Regions from separate parts of the Clostridium thermobutyricum genome, predicted to be linked through region 2. Evidence: predicted binding sites of a transcription regulator. Region 2 holds the regulator's gene; the other holds the start of a gene.

Region 1 (9,476 bases), 2.1 Mb from region 2:
TTACTTCTGTTCTGACCATCTTAGCTATACTCATCCATCTTGTAACTCCAATTACTATAGCTATTGAAATAGAATTATTAGTTCCTAATATTCCTTGAATAAACATTATTGTTAATATAGATGGAATACTTAACATTATTTCTGCTATTCTCATCATTAAGTCATCTAAATATTCATTTGCTAATCCACAAATACTTCCATAAATTATCCCAATAACAGTTGAAATAAAAGTAGCTAATATTCCTATAAATAATGATATTTTTCCTCCATACCATATCATTGAAAAAATATCTCTTCCTAAAGTATCAGTTCCGAATAAAAATTTACTATTAGGTGCTATATTCACACTATCTAAATAAATATGAAATGGATTATCAAGACTTATAAATTTTGAAAACAAACATCCTATTGTTATAATTGATAAAATACATATTGAAATCTTTGGCATATGAATTCTTTTATTAACTTTTATTTTCTCTTTTTTGCAGATTTCATTTCTAAACCTTTCATCAGCTATACTAAAATCATCTAAACTAAATTTCATCTTCTAATTTTCCCCTATATTTCATTCTTGGATCAATATTAAAGCTTATCCATTGACCAATCATATTAGATAGTATTACTAATGCACCTGTTATCAAGCATAAAATTAAAAGCATATTATAATCATGATATTGTGCACTTTCCAATGATAATGTTCCTAGTCCTGGATATGAAAAAACTTTTTCTACAACATAAGTTCCACCTATAATATGCGGAACAGAAATTGCCATTATGCTAATAATTGATGGCATAACATTTCTTATACAATGCTTAATCAAAATAATTTTTTTAGTTAAGCCTTTCGCCTTACAAAGAGTTACATAATCTTCTCTTATTTCTTCTAAAATTTTATTTCTTATTATATATGTGTAGTACCATAAATGACTTATTATAAGTACAGTTATAGGTAGTATTAGATGTTTTATTCTATCAAACAAATCTCCTTCTGCTCCTATTGAATAAGCTCCACTAGTTGGTAATAGTTTTAAATTTACTCCAAAAATAAGAATTAAAATTAAAGATACCCAAAAAGATGGTATACAATTACTTATATTTCCTATAAAGCATATTATTTTATCTATTAATCTGTCTTCATTTAAAGCAGAAAATAATCCTAATAATATAGCGAATAAAAAAGTTAATATATAACCCAATCCTCCAAGTATAAAAGTATTTATCCAAACATCTGATATTACATTTATTACATTTTCCTTATACTTAAATGACATTCCAAAGTTTCCATTACATGCATTTTTAATCCATTTTCCATATTGAATATAGATAGGCTTATCTAATCCTAAATTTTTAGTTGCTACTTCTTTTTCATAAGTGCTCATTCTTTCCACAGTTTCTCCATAATAAGCTCTAAGTGGATCTCCTGGAGAAAGTCTTGCCATATAAAATACCATAATTGATAGCAAAAATAATGTTAGTACAAATTGTCCAAACTTCTTTAATATTAAAATTATTTCACCCCCATATTTATTTTTATATTCTTCAATTAAAATATTTATTAAATACTATATTCATTTATGCAATATTTTTTTAATTTTGACTAAAGTTATTTCTACTTTATTTCATTAAAATAAAAAATTCATATAAAAAAGCATCAACAAAATAATTTGTTAATGCCCTTTACTCTTAAGCTTTTCAATTTTAAAAATATTTATTTTAAAACTTTAATATTTTATTTTTCTTTAAATACCATTTCAAGGAAAATTGGGGTGATTACAGTAGTTATAACAACCATTATTACTATTGGCGCAAGCATTGCCGAAGTAACTAGTCCTGCCATTATTCCTTTATTAGCTACTATAAGTGCAACTTCTCCTCTCGAAACCATTCCTGTTCCAATTTGAAGAGCCTCTCTAGTGGTGTATCTACATATTTTTGCTCCAATTAAACATCCAATTACTTTAGTTAATATTGCCACTATTAATAATACTATTGTAAGTAAAATTAATTTTCCATTCATCTCTCCAAGTGTTACTTGAATTCCTATACTAGCAAAAAATATTGGAGATAAAAACATATATGAAAGAGTTTCAAATCTTGAATTTATATAATGTGTTCTATCTGTTCCTGCCATTATAAGCCCAGCTATAAAAGCTCCTGTTATATCTGCAACTCCAAAGAAGTGCTCTGCACAATAAGAGAATAAAAGACAAACTACGAAAGCTCCTATTACAAATCTTCTTAAGTCTTGATCGTGTCTTCCTATCCACTTTAAGAATAATTTTTTTAATATTATTCCTACTATTATAGAAATTACAAAAAAGGCAACAATTTTACCTAATACAATATATACATTAACAGTCGCATCTGAAAGACTTGTTACTACTGTTAGTATTATTATTCCTAAAATATCATCAATAAGAGCAGCTCCTAATATTGTATTACCAGCTTTTGTACTAAGTTTTCCAAGTTCTTTTAATGTTTCAACTGTTATACTTACTGAAGTAGCTGTTAATATAACTCCCATAAATATATTTTCCATTAAAGCTTTTGTTCCAGTTCCTGTATTAAATACTTTTGCTACTAAAAATCCACCTATAAGTGGTATAAAAACTCCTAAAATAGCTATTATAGTGGCTGCTTTTCCAGTCTTTTTTAATTCTTTAACATCAGCTTCAAGACCTGCAGTAAACATTAATATAATAACTCCAAGCTCTGCTAAACTATGTATGAAGTCTGTTTCATGTAATATATTTAAAAGTGCTGGCCCAAGTAATATTCCAGCTAAAAGTGCACCTACTACTTGAGGTAAGTTAAACTTTTTTGATAATAGCCCCAACGCTTTAGTGCTTAATAAAATTAATGCTAGATCTAGTAAAAATTTATATGACATTTTACTCTCCTCTCATCTTTTGTGCTTTATATATATTTATTTACTCATTTTTAACTGTATCATAGTTTAAGATATATTTTTATTTTTTTCATTTTATTAACCATTTATTAAATAAAAATATATTTTTCAGAAATATTTTTTACATTTTTTCTATAATTTATGTATTAAAAAATAAAAGCCCTACATAAATTGTAAGGCTTTTATTTTTATTTTCCTTTTACAACTAATTCTTCTCCATCCATATCTACAACTGCTGTCATACCATAACCTATTTCGCCTTTAATTATTTTTCTTGCTAAAATATTTTCAATTGTATTTTGAATATATCTTTTTAATGGTCTTGCACCATAGATTGGATCATAACCTTCTTTTGCTAAAACTTTTTTAGCTGCTTCAGTTATTTCTAAATGAATGTTTCTATCTATTAATCTATTTGATACTTCTTTAATAAAGATATCAATAATTCTTTCAATTCCTTCTTCATTTAATGGTTTAAACATTATAATGTCATCAACTCTGTTTAAGAATTCTGGTTTAAATCTCATTTTCATTTCATCCATTACTCTTGAACGAATTTCTTCATTTATACCATCTTTAACATCATTTTCAAGAAGGTTTGAAGAACCTATATTTGAAGTCATTATAATTATTGTATTTTTAAAGTCTACAGTTTTACCTTTATTATCTGTAAGTCTTCCATCATCTAATATTTGAAGGAACATATTAAATACATCTGGATGTGCTTTTTCAATTTCATCAAATAACACTACTGAATAAGGATTTCTTCTAACAGCTTCTGTTAATTGTCCTCCTTCTTCATATCCAACATATCCTGGAGGAGGTCCAACTAATCTTGATACAGAATGTTTTTCCATATATTCAGACATATCTATTCTAATCATATTGTCTTCTGTATCAAAAAGACTTCTTGCTAAAGTTTTTGCAAGTTCTGTTTTACCAACTCCTGTTGGTCCTAAGAATATAAATGAACCAATTGGTTTATTTATATCTTTTAATCCTGCTCTTGCTCTTAAAATTGCACTTGAAACAGATTTAACAGCTTCTTCTTGACCAATTACTCTTTCTTCTAATTCTTTATCAAGTTTTAATAATTTTTCTTTTTCTCCTTCTAAAAGTTTAGAAGTTGGAATTCCTGTCCATCTTGATAAAACTTCAGAAACTTCTTCTTCAGTTACTTCTTCTTTTAAAAGTGAGTTTTCTGATTGTTGTTTTAATAAAGCTTCTTTTTCTTTCATTTCTTCTTCTAGTTTTGGAATTAAACTATATTGAATTTCTGCAACTTTATTATAATCATAAGCTCTTTGATATTGCTCTAAATCTCCTTTAGCTTTATCAATTTGCTCTTTAATATTTCTAACTGCTGTTATTGCTTCTTTTTCTTTTTCATATTTAGCAGTCATTTCATCATTTTTTTCTTTAAACTCTGCAAGTTCTTTTTCTATTGCTTCTAATCTTTTCTTAGAATTTTCATCATTTTCTTTACTTAATGCTTCTTTTTCTGCTTCTAATTGGAATACTTTTCTTCTAACAGTATCTAATTCTGTTGGAAGAGAATCAATTTCTGATCTAATCATAGCTCCAGCTTCATCAATTAAATCAATTGCTTTATCTGGTAAATATCTATCTTGAATATATCTATCTGATAATTTAACTGCTGCAACTATAGCTTGGTCATGAATTCTAATTCCATGATGTATCTCAAATCTTTCTTTTAATCCTCTTAAAATTGAAATCGCATCTTCTACTGAAGGTTCTTCAACTATTACTGGTTGGAATCTTCTTTCTAGAGCTTTATCTTTTTCTATATATTGTCTATATTCATCAAAAGTTGTTGCACCAATACAGTGTAATTCACCTCTTGCTAAAAGAGGTTTTATTAAGTTACCTGCATCCATTGCACCATCTGTTTTACCAGCACCAACTATTGTATGAATTTCATCAATGAAAAGAATTAATTTACCTTCACTACTTTGTACTTCTTTTAATACAGCTTTTAATCTTTCTTCAAATTCCCCTCTATATTTTGCACCTGCTATTAATGAACCCATATCAAGTGAGAAAATAGTTTTATCTTTTAATCCTTCTGGAACATCTCCGTTAACTATTCTTTGTGCTAACCCTTCAACTATTGCTGTTTTACCAACACCAGGTTCACCAATTAATACTGGGTTATTTTTAGTTCTTCTTGAAAGAATTCTAATAGCTCTTCTTATTTCTTCATCTCTACCAATTACAGGGTCAAGCTTATGACTTTTTACAAGTTCATTTAAATTTGTACCATATTTTGATAAAGCATCATAAGTTCCTTCTGGATCTTGAGTATCTACTCTTTGACTTCCACGAACTTCTTTTAATACTTGCATAAATCTATCTTCTGTTATTCCTGAATTTCTTAAAATTTGACCTACAGGACCATTTTTATCTACTTCCATCATTGCAAGCATTAAATGCTCAACACTTATATATGAATCTTCAAATTTCTTTGAAAAATCTTCTGCCTTTACAAGAGTTTCTTCTATTTTTCTTGTTATATAAACTTGAGCTTCCCCACTTACTTTTGGCCCATTTTGAATTTCTCTATTAACTGTATCTTGTAATCCCTTAACATTTACACCCATTTTAGTTAAAATATTTGGGATTAATCCATCTTGCTGTTCCAATAAAGAACTGAAAAGATGAATTGTATCTATTTGTGGACTTTTATATCTTATAGCAATTCCATTAGCTTCATTTAAAGCTTGTTGTACTCTTAATGTCATTTTTTCTACGTTCATATCCATTCACCTCTTACTTGTTTCTTATCTTGTTTATATATTAAATCAAAGGTCAAAGAAAGTCAAAGAAAGTTTTTCTTTTTTATTTTTAATATTTATCACTACTTTAATTTATCACATTATTTCTTTCATTTTCTAAGTTTTTCTTATTTTTTTACCTTTAACTTTTTTTATTTTTTCCTAAAAATACTTTTCTTATTATCTATAATCTTAAATAAATTTTTTTATAAAAAAAACAGCATATTAAATGCTGCTTTTCTAAAAACTATTCTCTTTATATAAATATACTTCTAATAATAAAATTTACTTATTTTTTATAAGCAATATCTATTCTTTAAAATAAAACTTAATAAAAAATATTAAATCATATATTTTAAATTAATTCATTTGGATTTATATATGGATTTTTATATCTATTTTTCTTTTCTGTCTTTGTTCCTATATTTATAGCTTTTTCAGGACATATATTTATACAAGCCATACAATCTATACATTTGCCCTTCCATATAGGTTTTCCATCTTCTAAATCTATATTTTCAACTGGACATATTTTTTTGCACATAGAACAAGAAATACAATTAGAATTAACATTAAAATGTTTATCTTTATTTTTATATTTATATCTCCACATATTATGTATAAACATACTTAAAGCTTGTTTATTTACTGCTTTATTCTCTTCTTTTCTATCAATTAAATCTTCTATAAATCTATTTAACTTTTCTTCTTCTCTTTTAATTGCCTCTTTTGCTCTTTCTTCTGTTGGATTTTTTCCTGCTCTCGTATAATTAGATATATATTTTATTTCAGTAAAATTATTTAATTTAAGTCCTTTACTTTTTAATATTTTATCTATTGTAAAGAAGCCATTATTAGAACTTCCACCCCCAGTAACTTGGACAGCGAAAATATATGGATTTCCTTTTATATCTAGCCTCTTTATAAAGTTTTCAACAATCTCTGGAATACTAAAGCAATGTAGTGGAAAAATTATTCCTATCATATCTTCATTAACTACTACTTTTTCATCTTTTATTTTTGGAATTGATACTAAATCTATATCTATTTTTTCTTTTATTTTTTTACCTACATATAATGAATTACCTGTTGATGTAAAATAAAATATTTTTCCCATTTTAAACACCTCTTTTAATCTCTGTTATAATTAATCTATTTTATTATTCCTAATGCTCTTATAGGTCCTAATATGCTTATCTTTGTTAGTTCTTCTGCCATATATTCCACTGATTCTTTTCTTCCATTATTTAGCCAATACAATATAAGTCCCATACAAGATGAGCTTGTAAATTCAAATAATATATCTTTATCTACTACGCACTTTCCTTCTAACTTTATAGAATGCATTAATTCTTTATATACACGATTCTTTATTATTTCTTGCATTTTATCTCTAAACACTGTTGACCCATTTTCTCCAAGCATATTAGAAAAAAATTTGTGATTTTCTCCTACAAAATTAAACATCTCATATAAAGTATCTTTCGGCTTATTTGAATTAAATTTCTCACTTTTTATACTATTTATTTTTTGTGCACGCTTTATCCACATAACAAATTCATCTAAAATTTCATTTGAAATAGTATTTATAAAGTCCTCTTTATTTTCATAATGCAAATAAAATGTTCCTCTATTTAATTCTGCCACCTTTACAATTTCATTTACTGATATTAAATTTATATTTTTTTTATTTACTAATTCTATAAAAGCATTTATTAAACTTCTTTTTGTTTTTTTTACTCTAATATCTATTTTTTCATCCATACGTTTTAATCCTTTATTTTCAAAATTAATAGACAAATTTTATATTTATGTTCAGTAATAAACATTATATAATTTTTTGACTATTGAATTCCTCAATTATTATTTTATTATATAGTCAAATAATATGAAAGGCGGTTTTAATATGTCTAATAAAATAAAGAAATTTGATATACATCATCATATAATACCAAATGAATATATAGAAACATTAAATGAATTAGGAATTGATGATTCTGCTGGATTAAAAATTTCTAGTAAAACTATTTATGATAGCTTAAAAATAATGGATTCTAATGGAATTGATGTAGCTATATGTTCTATATCTGAACCAGTAACATTACCAATAAAAGATGCCAATAAAGCACAAAAACTAGCTCATAGATTAAATGAAATTCAAAAAAGTTATATAGATAAATATCCAGATAGATTTGGAGCTTTTGCAGCTCTTCCTCTTCCATTTATTAAAGAATCTATAGATGAAATTAAATATGCTTTAGATGTTTTAAAGCTTGATGGAGTTGGACTTTTATCTAATTATGGTGAACATTTTTTAGGAGATCCTATTTTTGATCCTATTTTTGAAGAATTAAATAAAAGAAATGCAGTAGTGTTTGTTCACCCTAGTACTCCTCCTAAAGATATTCCAAGGCCTAAATTTATAATGGCTGATTTTGTAGAAGAATTTGTATTTAATACAACTCGTGCTGCTACAAATCTAATTTTAAGTGGTACTATGGAACGTTTCCCTAATGTTAAAATAATATTAGCTCATGCTGGAGGTACGCTTCCATATATTAAATATAGAATAGAAGATACTTTTAATTTTGCTAAGACATTAAATTCAAATGGATTAATTAAAGATGAGCTTATAAGTGATAGATATAATTCTATTAAAAAGAATATTTCTGAATATATAAAGGATTTTTATTATGATTTAGCTTTATCTATTCATGATGTAACTTATGAATCATTAAAACTTTCAACAAATAATGAGCATATACTATTTGGTTCTGATGCTAATTATGCTCCTCCAAATTTCTCTTCTATTGCAGAAAATTCTATTTGTAATTATTCTGGATTTAATGATGATATTAAAGATAAAATATTTTATTTAAATGCTTTAAATTTATTTCCTAGATTTAAAAAATAACTAAAAAGACATACATAAATTTTCTTTTATGTATGTCTTTATTATATTAAATAATACTATTCTGCTTATTTTCATTTGAGAAATTATAATCAGAAAATTTTCTAGAAATATTATTTATTTTATCTAACATATCTATCCAATAATCATTTCTCATTACAGCATTCTCTCTAGCTTCATTTTCTAAACCTTTTAATTCATTTTTATCATAATCATTAAACATATTACTAATATCTGATAATAATTCTTTTATTTTATCAAAATCCTTTTTTTCCTTTACAGTTAATTTATAAGAAGCATCTTTATTATTTACCATAATATTATTTAACATATTTCTCATATATTCATCTATCCTTGAAAAAACATCATTTTCTAAAACATTACCTGTATCTATTTTATCTTTATTAACTATTATTGTACCTGAATAAAAGTTATAATCATCCCAAAGCTCTATTAACTTATTAGTTATTCCCGAGAAATTATCATATATACTTAATATTTCATTACCAGTATATGATTTGTTATCTAAAATAACATTTACAATTTCTAAATTTAAGTTTACTTTTTCTTTTACTCCCCTCATATACGAATATGTATTTTTTGATGCTTTTTGCTTATAAATATAATGATTTATACTTAAATAAACATTAGCACCAAGACTTATTAAAAGAATTGCTACAACAACCTTAAAATAATTTAATTTTCCTCTCATAAAAATCCCCCCACGGAGTAATTGTAACATATTCGTAACATTTTATCTATATTTTATAAACAAGTACTATTTCTATCTTGCATAACTTCTTTATACATTCTAATTCCTTCTGCACCATCAATCTTTTCTTTTTTCTCATAACTAAGCTTT
Region 2 (9,476 bases):
ATTTATTGCATCTATAGATAAAGTAGCTATTGTTGGTAATATCATTAATGAAAGTACTAATATACCTGCTAATAATGAAAATCCAACTCCCCCAAAATGATTTTTTATAAATGGTACTAAAACCATTAATCCTACCCATCCATATACTACAGATGGTATTCCCACTAATATCTCTAATGATGGCTTTATTAACTTTTCACCAAACTTAGTAGAAATTATATTTGTAAAAACTGCTAAAGCTACTGCAATAGGTGCGCTAATTATTAATGCTCCTACTGAAACAAAAGTTGAACCTAAAACAAATGCTAATACTCCATATGTAGCTGGTCTTCCAGCTGGATTCCAATTATCACTAAAAACAAATGTAAAAAAATTTAATCCACTTTTAGTAAAAGATTGAATTCCTTTTGAACCAATAAAAAATATTATAGATAAAGTTACAACTATTATTAATAAACCACATAATGTTGAAAATCCTTTCCCAACATATTCAGTAACAAGTTTTTCTTTCAAACTCCTCTTTTTCATATTTCCCTTCCTTTACATCTTTTGTTTTATAAAATTGGCTGTACTTTTATATTATGCACAGGTATAAACCCTAACTTTTCAACTTCTTTAGCATTTTCTTTACTCATTACATAATCAATAAATTCTTTTGCTAATCCTGTTGCTTTTCCTTTTGTGTACATATGCCCCCATGACCAAAATTTATAATTACCATCTTCTATATTTTTTATAGTTGGACTCATTCCATCTATTTTTATTATTTGTAAATTTTCCTTTGCTTCTTTATTATTCATATATGTTAAAGCCATATAACTTATGGCACCTTTACTTCTTTTCATAGCTTGAAGCACTGCTCCATTACTATCTTGAACTGCACCAATCCCATCATTTTCTAAATCTTTGTTTCCACCTAAAATAGTATTAGTAAATGTATCTCTTGTCCCTGATGATGCGGGTCTATGTATTACTAAAATTGGTTCATTATTTCCACCAAGCTCTTTCCAATTTTTTATCTTTCCCGAAAATATTTCTCTTATTTGTTTTGTAGTAAGATTTGTAATTCTGCATCCTTTGCTCGCTACTATACAAAATCCTTCCCCAACTACTTTATGATCTACTAATTCATCTGATTGTTCTTTTGTAAGTTTTTGATTTGCAAACATATCAGAATTTCCTATATTAACTGTCCCATCCAAAACTTGAGTTAATCCTGTTCCTGATCCCCCTGCTTGAACATTTATAATGTCTCCATAATGTGTTTTGTTAAAATTATTAACTGATACCTCCATAAGTGGTAGTAAAGCAGTTGAACCACTAATAGTAATAGATCTAGTATTTCCATCATCTTTAAATTTTTTTGCATTAAAACCAAGATATATGATCCCTATTATAGCTATAAATAAGAATCCAATTAAAAATTTCATTTTTCTATTACCCATATAAAAGCCATTCCTCCTTATAACTCTATATTTATACAATAATCTACTCAAATTAACCGTATATTAGCTTTAAGTTAAATAGTATTATACTTTTATTAAAAATTTTTAACATAACTTTAATTCAGCTAAATTTTCAAAATAAAAAAGTGTATTATGCCAAGATTCAAAACTTATTGTTTCCAATCTAAATGCGTAATACACCTTATAAAATAAAATTTTATTATATATACTTTTATTTAATTATTTTTGGATTAATTCATCAATTCTTTTTTTATCAAAACCAACTACAATTTCTCCATTATAATCTAAAACTGGCACTGTTTTTTGACCTGAAACTTTAATTACTTCTAATCTTTCTTCTTGAGCATCTGCTACATTTACTGTGGCATATTCAATACCTTTCATATCTAAGTATTTTTTTAATTTTATACATCCTGGACACCAAGATGTTGAATAAACTTTTACCATAATTATTCTCCTTTTCTTTTTATTATTTTTCTAAATCTTTTACATATTTTTCTGAACCTAAAGCTGCTATTGTTCCATCTGATACAGCTGTTGTTATTTGTCTAAATTCTTTTACTCTAACATCACCAGCAGCATAGACTCCTTTTACATTAGTTCTCATTTGTTCATCAGTTTTTATATAACCATAACTATCCATTTCTATATAATCTTTAAACAAATCTGTTTTTGGTTCTGTTCCTATATACCCAAATACAGCTTCTAATTCTAATTCTCTTTCAATACCTGTTTTTGTATTTTTAATTATTGCTTTCTCTACAAAATCTGAGCCTTCAACAGCTAAAATATCTTCATTATAAAGAATTTCTATTTTTTCATTGTTTATAGCTTCATCTATTACTGATTGCTCACCTTTAAAGTAATCATGCCTTCTTATTATATATACTTTCTTAGCAAATGTTGTTAGAAAAATTGCTTCTTCTAATGCGGCTTTTCCGCCTCCTACAACTCCTACAATTTTATCTTCATACATTGCACCATCACAAACTGCACAATAATGAACTCCTTTCCCTAAAAACTCTTGTTCTCCTCTTATTGGTAATTTTTTTGGTGATGCTCCAGTTGCTATTATTACAGCTTTTGGCTTATATATATAACTCTCAGTTTCAATTATTTTTTCATTGTCCATAAATTTAACTTTTTCTATTACATCAAATTCATCAATGACAGCTCCACATTCCTCTGCTTGACTTTGTATGGCATCAGAAAGTTCAGCACCTGAAATTTTTTTAAATCCTGGATAATTTTCTACTAAATAGCTGTTTCTTATTTGTCCTCCAACTATTTCATTTTCTAATAATAACATATTCATTTTTGCTCTTGATGCGTATATTCCAGCTGTTAATCCTGCTGGACCCCCACCAATTATTATCAAATTAATATCTTTAATTTCTTTTTCCATATACCCAGCTCCTTTACCCCCTAGGGGTATCTTTTAAAATTATTATAACATTATTTTTTATCTTTTCAATAGTATTTTTATCAAAAAAGCTATCTCTTACCTTTGATTATTCTTTCCAATAATTCAAAAGTTATTTGAGATAGCTTAAAATTTAATTATACAAAAACTAAAGTATCTTCTTTTATTTTAGCTTCATATCCTTCTAACCTTTTTATTTTTCCATTTAAAAGTTCTTCACTTATTTTATCTTCAATTTCTTTTGTTATAACTCTTCTTAAAGGTCTTGCCCCAAATTCTTTAACATCACATTTATTTATTATATAATCTTTACTCTCGTCAGTAAATTCTATATAAATTTCATTTTCATCTAATCTTCTTTTTACTTCTTTAAGCATTATATTAGTTATCTTAAGCATATCCTCTTTTCTAAGCTTATGAAAAACTATGGTATCATCTATTCTATTTAAAAATTCTGGTTTAAAAGTTGCTCTAAGTTCTTCTAAAATAGATTCTTTCATACTATCATATTCTTTATCCCAATTATCATCTGTAAAAAACCCAACATTCTTTTGCTTTTTAATATTATGTGCACCTACATTAGACGTCATTATTATTATTGTATTTTTGAAATTTACAACTTTACCTTTTCCATCAGTAAGTCTTCCATCTTCTAATATTTGAAGTAGTATATTAAATACATCAGGATGTGCTTTTTCAATTTCATCTAATAATACAACACTATATGGTTTTCTTCTAACTGCCTCAGTAAGCTGACCTCCTTCATCATATCCTACATATCCCGGAGGTGCACCTATAAGTTTTGATACTGAATGCTTTTCCATATATTCTGACATATCTATCCTTATCATATTATTTTCATGAGAAAATATAGATTCTGCTAGTGCTTTACTAAGTTCTGTTTTCCCTACTCCAGTAGGTCCTAAGAATATAAAACTTCCTATAGGTCTATTAGGATTTTTAAGTCCAACTCTCGCTCTTCTAACTGCTTTGGCAACAAGTTCTATAGCCTCATTCTGACCAATTACTCTTTTATGAAGATTTTCTTCTAAATTCAAAAGTTTATTACTTTCTTCTTCAGTTAATTTTTCAACAGGAATATTAGTCCAACTTGAAACAACTTTTGCTATATTTTCTTTTTTAACTATAAGAATTTTTTCAGAATTATTTTTTGCCCATTCATTTGAAAATTCTTCTAATTCATTTTTTAATTTTCTTTCCTCATCTCTCAAAGATGCAGCTTTCTCGAATTCTTGAATCTGAATACAATTTTCTTTTTCTCTTTTAATTCTTGATATTTTATCATTTAGTTCTTTTAAATCAGGCGGATCTACAAGTGTTTCAATCCTAATTTTTGAAGATGCTTCATCAATTAAATCTATTGCTTTATCTGGCATAAATCTATCACAAACATATCTGTCAGACATATTCACTGCTGCTTCTAATGCTTCATCAGTTATTTTAACTTTATGATGATCTTCATATTTACCTCTAATTCCCCTTAGAATTTCTAAAGTTTCGTCATTAGTTGGCTCTTCAACTAATACAGGTTGGAATCTTCTTTCTAAAGCTGAATCTTTTTCTATATGTTTTCTATATTCTTCTATAGTTGTGGCTCCAATACATTGTATATCTCCTCTAGCTAGTGATGGTTTTAATATATTTGAGGCATCTATTGCACCCTCTGCCCCACCAGCTCCTATTATAGAATGTATTTCATCTATAAAAATTATTATATTCTTATTATCTTTTATCTCTGCCATAACTTTTTTAAGCCTATCTTCAAATTCACCTCTATATTTAGCTCCAGCTATTAAACTCGTTAAATCCAAAGAATAAATTTGTTTTCCTTTTAATATTTCTGGTATATTACCATCAATTATTCTCTGTGCTAATCCTTCAATTACAGCAGTTTTTCCTACTCCTGGTTCTCCTATTAAGCAAGGATTATTTTTAATCCTTCTACACAAAATTTCTAATACTCTTTGATTTTCTTTACTTCTTCCTATTACAGGATCTAATTTTCCTTGTCTTGCAAGTCTAGTTAAGTTTGAACTATACTTTGTTAACATTGGCATTTTTTCATCTAAATCATCTTCCTCGATCTCTTGAGAATTATCTTTTGCCACATCACTTTCTAAAAAATCTTTTATATCATTTTTTAATTTATCTAAATTAATTTTTGTAAAAGTAAGCATAGTGTATGCTACTCCGTCATTTTCATTTAATATAGATAACAATAAATGCTCTGGATTTATTTTTTTATGAGATAATTTTTTTGCTTCTTTAAAAGCTTCATCAAATAGCACTTTAGTTCTTGGAGTAAATAATAATTCAGATTTTGGAATAACTATTTCCCCTTTACCAAGATATTTGTCTACAGTTTTATTTATTTTTGAATAATCAACACCATTTTTTTCTAATATTCCCTTTGCATAGCCATCTTCTTTAAGTATACCTAGTAATATATGTTCTGTACCTATATACCCATGTCTAAAATTTAAGGATTCTTTTTTTGCTTCTAAAAGAACAGTTTCTGTCCTTTCTGAGAATCTATTTTCGCTCATATATTCTTTTTATCCTCCTATACATAATTTATATGGTTTTATTATTTATGTTCTCTAATAAACCTTTTGTTTCAAAATATCTCTTATAATATCTGCTCTTTTCAAATTTAGTTTTTCTAAATTGTTTTCTCCTTGCAGTGCTTCTTTAACAAATGGATTTCTAGAAAATAAAACAGCCTTCTCTATCTCATCTATAGATATATTCAGTATTCCTTCTTCTGCTCCAAATCTAACATATGATAATAATTCTAAAGTTTCTATTGATTCTAAAATTATGGCTTCTTTAAGTACTCCATATGCCCTATGAATTTTATCTGAAATTTCATTTTTATATTTTTCGAAAGCCTTTTCTCTTTCCTTTTTTTCTTCATTTAAAACATATAATATAAGTTCGTTTAATTCTTCTATTAATTCTTTTTCAGATATTCCAGTAGTTGCTGTATTCCTTATTATATATATACTTCCATATGCCTTACCTTTTTCTCCATATTTTCCTTCTAATTCAAACATAGATTTATCTTTATGAGAAAATAATTTGCTTATCTTATCATTTAGAGTTAACATAGGCAAATGCACCATTACCTCTAATATAAGTCCAGTTCCAATATGATTTGGATTAGAAGTTAAATATCCCATAGTTTCATCAAAGAGATAATCTATTTTTCTTTCCAAATCTATATCGAATTCTTTAACACAATTGTATATTTCTTCTATATTATATCCACTTTGAGTACATTGTAATCTTATATGTTCTTCTTCATTTAAAATAATTTTAAAATTATTTTTTTTACTTTCTAAATAAGCTACCATTTCTTTATTTTTGAGAGTTTTATTTCTTAAAACTCTCGTTTCTTTTAATTTCTCAAATTTTATTTCATCATTCCAAAGTCTGAAAACTTTCATATCATCTTTAATTTCTAATATTTTCTCAATTATTTTTTCTGAAAACAACTTTCCTTCTTCCGCTTTCATAGTTATAGGGAAGTTTATGCCTTTTACATTTCTAAATAAAATCACACTACTACTTATCAAGTTTTTATTATTTAATAAGCTTTCCAATTTATTTCTCCCCCTCAAAATTTCTCATTTCACCTTTTAATCTTTTTATTTCATCTCTAAGTTTAGCTGCTTTTTCATAAGCTTCTATAGCTATAGCTATTTCTAACTCTTTTTCTAGCTCTCTAATTATTCTCTTATTCTTTATTTTTTCACCTAATCTATTAGGTATCTCACCTTTATGCTCATTATAAGTATTATTTTTTTCAACCATTTTTGTTATATCTTTTTCAAAAATTTTATAACATTCCTCGCATCCTATAAGTCTCCTATTTTCAATATCTTTAAGCGTAGTTCCACATTTACTACATTGTATTTTAGCTTTTTCTTTTTTCTTTCCTATATCCTCAAAAATAATACTTAACAAATTATTGAAAGAAGCATAATTCTCTCTATCTCCAGTAATATCGTTAAAAATAGTTCTTCCAAATTTTTTAACACATTTTTCGCACAACCAAATATCAGTAATTTCCCCATCAATCATTTGGCTCAAATTTAATACAGCCTCTCTTTCTTTACACTTCTCACATATCATAAAAGTACCCCCTATTCCATTATTACCATAACCATTCCTTTCAAAATATCTGATCTTAATTTATTTTTATTATCAGAAACAGTAAGAGTATTATCATTTATAGCTATTTTTATGATTTCATATTCTCTTTTATTAATAAGTTCTATTTCTAATAAATTATCTAAAAGTGCTATTGCATTATGATATGTTATACTATTGCCAATTGACTCTTTTATTAATCTTTTTATATCACTAGAACATGAATGAGTTATTCTTTTTATTATTATATATCCCCCTCCACCTCTTCTACTTTCTACTACATATCCTTTTGCATAAGTAAATCTTGTTGTTAAAACATAGTTTATTTGAGATGGTGCACATCTAAATTGATCTGCTAATTCATTTCTTTGTATTAAAGCTTGATGATTATCATCATTAACAATCATATCTTTTATAAATTTTTCTATAACATCTGTTAGTCTTGCCATATATATCTTCTCCTTTGCTTTTGACTTACTTTGACCTTTATCCATATATTAATATTAAATTTAATTCTTATCAAGTTTATTTTTTATTTTTAGAATTATTTTCATTTTTTTGGGAAACATATTAATGTTATCTATTGGAGGTGATTACTATTTTTATATCTTGGCTTGGTAATTCTAGTTTTTTAATTAAAACTTCTATAGGAAAAAGAATTTTAATAGACCCAATAAATAAATTTCACAGTTGTAAAATAGAAGATTTTAATCCAAATATAATTACTTTAAGCTCTAATGATTTTAAATGTGACTGTATTACTAATTTATCTCAAGATATTAAACTAATATCTGAAAAAGGAGAATTTAACACTGATTTAGGAATTATACAAGGAATATCATCATTCAATGATAATTTAAATGGATTGAAAAGAGGTAAAAATACAATATTTATTTATAATATTGATGGTCTTAAAATATGTCATTTAGGATATTTAGGACACACATTAGATTACGATACATTAGAATTATTAAAAAACTGCCATATCTTATTTCTTCCAATAGGAAGTAATATCACTTTAAATGGAAAAACCGCATTTAAATTAGCAAAAAAAATAAATCCTAAAATAATTATACCTATGAATTATAAATATAATTCATATTCTTTTATATTTAAAGGACCAGAAGAATTTTTACTTTTATCTCAAAATATAACTAGAATAGAAAATGATAGCTTTTTTATAAATAAAGACAAATTAGAAAAACATTTCTCTGAAAATATGAATACGGTGCTTATATCTCCAATTAAAGTAAATAATATTATATAAAAAAAAGATCGCAGACACGATCTTTTTTTAGTATACTATTCTTGAACTGGTGCTCCTACTGGACAAACATTAGCACAGTTTCCACAATCAATACAAGTATCAGCATCGATTACGAATATAGTATCTCCTTGGCTTATAGCGTTAACTGGACACTCAGCAGCACATGCTCCACAGCTTACGCATGAATCTTGAATTACAAATGCCATATAAAACACCTCCTAATTTTTATGGTAGTTATACCTTCTTAATTTTAACACGTTTTTTTTTAGTTTTAAAGTTATTTTGATAAATTTATAATTTTCTAATTATATTATGATGTAACCTAATGCTTCAATTGAATCAATAATATCATCTAATTTTACATAGCTTTCATTATAAATTATAGTAACTTCTTTCTTAGAAACACTGATTTCACTTGCAATTACTCCAGTATTACTTGATATAGCTTGTTGAGCTTTTCTCACATCAGTAGAATTATTTATTCCTACTATTTTTAATACCGCCTTCATTACACTTCCTCCTACTTTTCTTTTATAAGCTGTTTTATAAGCTTTTTATCTTCTGGTGAGTCTACTTCTAATCTTATGTCAGATTCATCAATTACATCCTCGTAATCACCTTTTATCATCTTTACATTATTTATATTAAATTGTTCTATAAATTCTTCTTCGCCATTTCTTAACTTAACTTTTACAGATTCTTTTACAATATTATTTTGTACTACTTCTCCAGTTCCAAGTTCAGTTTCAACAATTGATCCAACTCTTGGCAATCTCTTTCTTATATCCTCATAAGTACTTTGCTCATAATTAAGACAACACATAAGTCTTCCGCAAATACCAGAAATTTTAGTTGGGTTAAGAGATAAATTTTGCTCCTTAGCCATTTTTATTGAAACAGAAGTAAAATCACCTAAAAATGAAGAGCAACACATAGTTCTTCCGCAAGGACCAAGTCCACCTATCATTTTAGCTTCATCTCTAACTCCAATTTGTCTAAGTTCTATTCTTGTTTTAAAAATAGTTGCTAAATCTTTTACAAGCTCTCTAAAATCAACTCTTCCATCAGCTGTAAAATAAAAAATTACTTTATTATTGTCAAAAGTATATTCAACATCTATAAGCTTCATATCAAGCTTGTGATC

The links. Region 2 encodes CtsR, which represses protease genes until heat stress. Its sites were predicted from a motif close to AAGGTCAANNAAGGTCAAAT; they were not measured.
Region 1: a site for CtsR is predicted at 5,734-5,753, ahead of clpB (ATP-dependent chaperone ClpB). Genes of this name have one in related genera too.

What each region holds. Positions count from the first base shown of each region.
Region 1 is NZ_KB850956.1:480,772-490,247, reverse strand. It holds gene HMPREF1092_RS02145 (ABC transporter permease) at 1-544, opposite strand, end outside; gene HMPREF1092_RS02140 (ABC transporter permease) at 534-1,502, opposite strand; gene HMPREF1092_RS02135 (cation:proton antiporter) at 1,730-2,890, opposite strand; gene clpB (ATP-dependent chaperone ClpB) at 3,097-5,685, opposite strand; gene HMPREF1092_RS02125 (EFR1 family ferrodoxin) at 6,059-6,820, opposite strand; gene HMPREF1092_RS02120 (TetR/AcrR family transcriptional regulator) at 6,856-7,467, opposite strand; gene HMPREF1092_RS02115 (amidohydrolase family protein) at 7,610-8,617, shown strand; gene HMPREF1092_RS02110 (hypothetical protein) at 8,664-9,326, opposite strand; gene HMPREF1092_RS02105 (vWA domain-containing protein) at 9,380-9,476, opposite strand, start outside.
Region 2 is NZ_KB850956.1:2,551,640-2,561,115, forward strand. It holds gene pstC (phosphate ABC transporter permease subunit PstC) at 1-528, opposite strand, end outside; gene HMPREF1092_RS11965 (phosphate ABC transporter substrate-binding protein) at 555-1,445, opposite strand; gene HMPREF1092_RS11970 (glutaredoxin family protein) at 1,686-1,913, opposite strand; gene trxB (thioredoxin-disulfide reductase) at 1,936-2,871, opposite strand; gene HMPREF1092_RS11980 (ATP-dependent Clp protease ATP-binding subunit) at 3,027-5,456, opposite strand; gene HMPREF1092_RS11985 (hypothetical protein) at 5,511-6,515, opposite strand; gene HMPREF1092_RS11990 (UvrB/UvrC motif-containing protein) at 6,517-7,047, opposite strand; gene HMPREF1092_RS11995 (CtsR family transcriptional regulator) at 7,059-7,514, opposite strand; gene HMPREF1092_RS12000 (MBL fold metallo-hydrolase) at 7,655-8,332, shown strand; gene HMPREF1092_RS12005 (DUF362 domain-containing protein) at 8,368-8,538, opposite strand; gene HMPREF1092_RS12010 (heavy-metal-associated domain-containing protein) at 8,638-8,841, opposite strand; gene HMPREF1092_RS12015 (PSP1 domain-containing protein) at 8,853-9,476, opposite strand, start outside.